Regions from separate parts of the Cobetia sp. 10Alg 146 genome, predicted to be linked through region 1. Evidence: riboswitches for the same ligand, from Rfam matches in the RefSeq annotation. Region 1 holds a riboswitch; the other holds the start of a gene.

Region 1 (3,208 bases):
GCCTGCTCCTGCATGCCGGCCATCACGCTGTCGGCGTCACCGGTCAGGCCGTGTTCGTTGGCGTAGTCGCGGACTTCCTGGGTGATCTTCATCGAGCAGAACTTCGGCCCGCACATGGAGCAGAAGTGGGCGACCTTGGCCGAATCCTTGGGCAGCGTCTCGTCGTGGAAACTGCGCGCGGTGTCCGGGTCAAGGCCCAGATTGAACTGGTCTTCCCAGCGGAACTCGAAGCGTGCCTTGGAGAGTGCATTGTCACGACGTTGCGCGCCCGGATGCCCCTTGGCCAGATCCGCGGCATGCGCGGCGATCTTGTAGGTGATGATGCCAGTCTTGACGTCGTCCTTGTTGGGCAGGCCCAGGTGCTCCTTGGGGGTCACGTAGCAGAGCATGGCGCAGCCGAACCAGCCGATCATCGCGGCACCGATACCGGAGGTGATGTGGTCGTAGCCCGGGGCGATGTCGGTGGTCAGCGGGCCGAGGGTGTAGAAGGGCGCCTCGTCGCACTCGCTGAGCTGCTTGTCCATGTTCTCCTTGATCAGGTGCATCGGCACGTGACCCGGACCTTCGATCATGACCTGGACATCGTGCTGCCAGGCGATCTTCGTCAGCTCGCCGAGCGTCTCGAGTTCGCCGAACTGGGCGGCGTCATTGGCATCGGCCACCGAGCCCGGGCGCAGGCCATCGCCCAGTGACAGGCTGATGTCGTAGGCCTTGCAGATCTCGCAGATGTCCTCGAAATGGCGATAGAGGAAGCTTTCCTCGTGATGCGCCAGACACCACTTGGCCATGATCGAGCCGCCGCGCGAGACGATGCCGGTCACGCGGCTGGCGGTCAGCGGCACATAGCGCAGCAGGACGCCGGCGTGGATGGTGAAGTAGTCGACGCCTTGCTCGGCCTGCTCGATCAGCGTGTCGCGGAAGATCTCCCAGTCGAGATTCTCGGCCACGCCATCGACCTTCTCCAGCGCCTGATAGATCGGCACCGTGCCGATGGGCACGGGAGAGTTGCGCAGAATCCATTCACGTGTCTCGTGGATGTTGGCGCCGGTCGAGAGATCCATCACGGTGTCGGAGCCCCAGCGGATCGCCCAGGTCATCTTGTCGACCTCTTCCTCGATGGAGGAGGTGACCGCCGAGTTGCCCAGGTTGCCGTTGACCTTCACCAGGAAGTTGCGGCCGATGATCATCGGCTCGCTTTCCGGGTGATTGATGTTGGCGGGAATGATGGCGCGGCCACGCGCGACTTCCTCACGCACGAATTCGGCGGTGATCTCGTCAGGCAGGTTGGCGCCGAAGCTGTGACCCGGGTGCTGGTGGCCCAGAATGCTCTCGACGGAGTCGCTGCCCTGATATTCCTCACGCAGCGCGATACGACGCTGATTCTCACGAATCGCGATGTACTCCATCTCCGGCGTGATGATGCCCTGGCGCGCATAGTGCAGCTGGGTGACATTCTTGCCCGGCAGGGCACGACGCGGGCGGTGGTCCAGCTCGAAACGCAGGGACGACAGGCGCAGGTCGGCCTGGCGCACGCGACCATATTCGCTGCTCAGCTGATTGAGCTGTTCGGTATCGCCGCGTTCCTCGATCCACTTCTCGCGCAGTGGCGCCAGCCCGCGACGAATGTCGATCTCGACCGCCGGGTCGGTGTAGGGACCGGAGGTATCGTAGACGACGATCGGCGGATTCTCTTCCAGACCGCTGGAGGTCTGGGTCGGCGAGCAGCCGATCTCGCGCATGGGCACGCGGATGTCCGGGCGAGAGCCTTCGATGTAGATCTTGCGCGAGCCGCTCAGCGGCGCGATGGCGGCGGCGTCGACGCGGGCTTCGCTGGCGAGATGGCGACTGCCATCCTTGCGACCGGCACGTGCGCGCGCCTTCGGCGCAGCCTCAGGTTGGGGGGCGAGCGACGGTTCGGCGGCGTTGGTGGCTTGCGGATCTTGAGTCGTGGGGGTAGTGCTCATGCAGGTCTCCTCAAAGGGCGACGTCACGGCAGACGTCATCATGGGAAGACCGTGCGCAGGGAGAGGATGGCCATCGCCGACTCCTTGCCAACAGGTGGCCCGGGAGCGAGGCGGCCGCGGGCAGCGGCTGACCATCAGCTTGATTCCTACGCCGGTCCTAACCGGTTCAGGTTCCACGGGACCCCTTGCTGGCAGCCTCGCCCATTTGGCGGCGAGGTGATGCATGCAGGATCTCAGCCGGTTCCACCGGCACCCCGTCAAGCGTGCTCAGAATTCAATGCGGGCATGACCTGTGCTGAGCGTTGTGCTGGCCCAGGTCATCGTGCTCGCATTCAGGCTCTGATGGCCTGTGGTGTGTCTGGATGATTGGCGAGAGGACCACGTCCCCAGGCCGATGAAAATCGGTGTGTTTTCCGTTCGCGCAGGCGCGGCCTGTCAGGCGACGGCCTGCCACGGATCAGTCGCGATCAAGGCCCATCTGCCAGAAGTCGATCTCGAGACGTGTCGCATCGCGGAAGACATCCACCAGTTCGCCCAGCCGGCGCTCCGAGACCTCCGAGAGCCGAGCGTCCAGCCATTCACGTTCGGCGTCCACCGCTTCCTTGAAGTCATCGCTGGAGTACATCGCGATCCAGTCCGCGTACGGATTGTCCTCTATCTCGGTGGTGTCCTGGTCCAGCAGCCACTCGGCGATCTCGCCGTAGCCGATCAGGCAGGGCGCGAGCGCCACGTGCAGATCGAGCAGGTCGCCGCGCTGGCCGCAATCCAGTACGTAACGGGTATAGGCCAGGGTGGCGCGGGATTCCGGCAGCTCACTCAGGTCATCCTCGCTGATGCCCCACTCGCTGCAGTAGCCGATATGCAGGTCGAGCTCGGTATTGAGAATGGTGTCGAGACTGGCCGTGGCCTGACGCAGCTCCGCGAGGGTGCGGCTCTTGTAGGCGGCAAGCGCCCAGGCGCGCGCGAAGTGGATCAGGAACAGGTAGTCCTGCTGCAGGTAATGGCGGAAGGACTCCTCTGGCAGACGACCTTCCCCGAGCTGGCGAACGAAGTCATGCTCGAGATAGTCGCGCCATTCCTCGGCGCAGGCACTGGTCAGGTCTGAAAAGCTGGGCATCGACGCATCCCTCGGTGAGCGTGCTGCCAATCCGTGATGGAGTGGCAAAGGTCTGGCTCGAGCGTGGTCAGGTCCGGCAATCTGCAGGGAAAAAGCGGGGGGAGGTGCGGCGTTCACCTGGAAGAGG
Region 2 (3,208 bases), on a different contig from region 1:
CAGAGAAATTTCTCAAATATTCATGGACTTGCGATCAACATGTCAGGCTTCTCGGCGACACCCAAGCCGGGGCTGCCGCCAGCTCGGCGTAGCGGGTCGGACCGAAGGCTTCCATCGCCCACAACAGGGCTCGGCACAGCTCACGCTGACCGCCGATATCGACCATGCGCCCATGACGCGAATAACCGGCGAGGAAGGCCTCACGCTGACTCGGCGTCTCCAGCAACAACTCGATCAGTGCCCAGTCGAACTCGATCGGGGCCCACACCAGTGCCTCCCAGTCGCTCCATACCCAGCCGGTGGCGGCGCACAGATATTGGTCCGCGCGCAGGTCCGGCAGACTCCAGACGGCGCGAGCGGGATGCGAGAAGGTGCGTGATGGCAGGTCCCCCAGCTCGTGGGACAGGGGATGGCGCGCGAGAAAACGCGTCACGCGGGCATTCCAATGCAGCAACGGCATGGGCTGGGCAAGGGGCTGACCAAAGCCGGACACGGTGTCCTGATGCAGCCGCCCGACCTGATCTCCCAGCAACTCACAGAAGGTGTCACTGAGATCACTGGGCTGACCGCTGGACCACGGCAGATGCCAGACGGGCGCGCCATCGAGACGCCCCAGATAGGTCAGCGGCAGCGGAGGGATGGGCAAACGCGCCGGCAACGCGCCCGCCAGCCGTGTCAGGGCCTCAGGTTGCGCCCAGCGATCGGCGCCGAAGACACCGCGCATCGCTCGCCAGAAGGGGTCGTGATCCGGGCCGGTCCGCGCCAGCTTGATCAGGCCGGGGGTGCCGCCACGCTGTCGCCACAACCAGTTGGCACTATCCGGCCAGGCAAGTGCCAGCGGCTCCAGCGCATGCCCCAGATAGGTGGAAAGACGGCGAGTCAGCGCATCCTCCGGCCAGCCATTGGGCACGGATGTCGCGTCTGGCATCACGGGTCGCCGCGGTGGCACGGGATAACCGCTGGAGCAGGTCGAGAGATCCGGGGTATCAGGCATGTTGATCTCCTTGAGGCTGCGATACCTCGATAGCATACCCAACACCGGGCCATGCAGCATAGCCACACGACAGCCACCCCGACGATGGCAGGGATGCAACCGGCGGGCAGGTGACGGTACACTGTCGGCCTGGATGGGGGTGCCCGAAAGTGGGCTGAGAGCCGATGCGTCACGTCGCATGGCAACCCCTGGAACCTGATCCGGTTGATACCGGCGGAGGGAATTCCGGTCACCTGCCCAAGCGTCAGGCGCCCTGCGTGCTTCCTCCCCTCGGCATGCCGCCTGACCACGGATGACACTGTGTCGCTGGGACTCTCCCTCAACAACGCTCGCATCGATTACGCCAGCCATACGCTGTTTCGTGATCTGTCGGCGCGTCTGGATGCCGGAAGCTGGACGGCCCTGCTGGGCCGCTCGGGCTGTGGCAAGAGCTCACTGCTGCGCCTGCTGGCCGGCCTCGAGATGCCCGACCATCATACGCTGGAACTCACCACCGATGATGGCAAGCCACTGGCGGGTCGCGTCGCCTGGATGGCGCAGCAGGACCTGCTGCTGCCCTGGCGCCGGGTGCTGGACAACCTGTGTCTGGGAGATGACCTCCATCGTCGCCCTCGCGATACCGAGCGGGCCCGCGAACTGCTGGCAGCGGTGGGTCTGGAGGGGCGCGAGCAGGCCTGGCCAGACGCCCTCTCCGGCGGGCAACGCCAACGCGTCGCATTGGCGCGAACGCTCTACCAGCAGGCTCCGGTGGTGATGATGGATGAGCCCTTCTCCGCAGTGGACGCCATCACGCGACTCGAACTGCATGATCTCGCCAGCCGGCTGCTGGACGGACGCACCGTGCTGATGGTCACGCATGACCCGCTCGAGGCGCTGCGCCTGGCCGACCAACTGCTGGTACTGCGCCCGGGCCGCGACAGCCAGCAGGGGGCAGTGCTCGACTGCCTGCCCGGGCTCTCGCCGCCTCGCCCGGTGCCGCTGGACCTGCCCGCCCTGCAGCAGGCCCAGTCCGAATTGATCACACGCCTGCGCGACGGCGAGGAGACGCCATGAAACGCCTGCATGCCCTGCGTCATCTCGCCATCAGCGCCGCCGTCCTGCTGGGACTCTGGCAACTGGTGATCATCACCACGGCCGTACCGCCCTACATCCTGCCAGCGCCACTGGCAGTCGCGGAGGTGCTGGTCCGTCAGGCCCCGATGCTGGCACACCACGCCGGCATCACCTTCGCCGAGATTCTTGGCGGGCTGGTACTGGGGGTCCTTCTCGGACTGAGCACCGCGCTGGCACTGGCGTTCATCCCTCGTCTGCGGCGCACCCTGCTGCCATTGCTGCTGATCAGCCAGGTGATCCCGCTGTTCGCGATCGCTCCACTGCTGGTGCTGTGGCTGGGCTATGACATGCTCTCCAAGGTCGTGATGGCCACGCTGATCATCTATTTCCCCGTGGCCTCCACCGGCTACGACGGCCTGCGCCAGACCCCTCAGGGCTGGCTGGATCTCGCCCACACCCTGGGTGCCAGCCCGTGGCGACTGCTGCTGCATGTCCAACTGCCCGCCGCGCTGCCGGCATTGGCCTCCGGCGTGCGCATGGCAGCGACAGCCGCCCCCATCGGGGCCGTCATCGGTGAGTGGGCCGGCGCAAGCCAGGGCCTCGGCTATCTGATGCTCAATGCCAATGCCCGCATGGAAATCGACCTGATGTTCGCCGCCCTGCTGGTGCTGGTCGCCTTTTCGCTGCTGCTGTATTTCACGCTGGATGCCCTGCTGCGTCGCCTGATGCCCTGGCATCGGGATCGCCTGACCCGTTTGAACTGAGCGCTTCCGGCTGTCAGGCGATGTCTTGACGGCCTCACATTCTCGACACCACAAGGAATACCGCCATGCCATTCTCGCCATCGGCGATCCGCCGTTCCAGCAAGCTGTCCTGCCTCTTCGCGACGCTGCTGACAACCCTCAGCTTGAGCACCTTCGCCCTGTCAGCCGAGACTGGCGCCAGCGCCGAGCCCCAGGCCCCGACCGCCAGCGATAGTGCAGCGGCAGCGGTCACCAAGACCGGGCAGGACGGTGCCACCCTCGAGCCAGACGCTTCTGCCAAACAGGCTGCCGAGACCGAGCAACAGACCCGCCCCGCCGCTGGCGATGCGCAGGACCCGCAAGCGGCCGCCACCGATGCCAAGCCCCTCACGCACCTCAAGGTCATGCTCGACTGGTA

What was found. A riboswitch is a leader RNA that binds a small molecule or an ion and turns the genes downstream of it on or off. The one in region 1 is predicted to bind thiamine pyrophosphate.
Region 2: it holds a riboswitch for thiamine pyrophosphate, as region 1 does, so the genes downstream of both, QD172_RS03005 (ABC transporter ATP-binding protein) here and thiC (phosphomethylpyrimidine synthase ThiC) in region 1, are expected to answer to the same signal.

What each region holds. Positions count from the first base shown of each region.
Region 1 is NZ_JARWKT010000003.1:346,204-349,411, reverse strand. It holds gene thiC (phosphomethylpyrimidine synthase ThiC) at 1-1,964, opposite strand, end outside; TPP riboswitch at 2,091-2,231, opposite strand; gene tenA (thiaminase II) at 2,422-3,081, opposite strand.
Region 2 is NZ_JARWKT010000002.1:4,635-7,842, forward strand. It holds gene QD172_RS03000 (hypothetical protein) at 35-994, opposite strand; TPP riboswitch at 1,120-1,233, shown strand; gene QD172_RS03005 (ABC transporter ATP-binding protein) at 1,295-2,047, shown strand; gene QD172_RS03010 (ABC transporter permease) at 2,044-2,811, shown strand; gene QD172_RS03015 (ABC transporter substrate-binding protein) at 2,877-3,208, shown strand, end outside.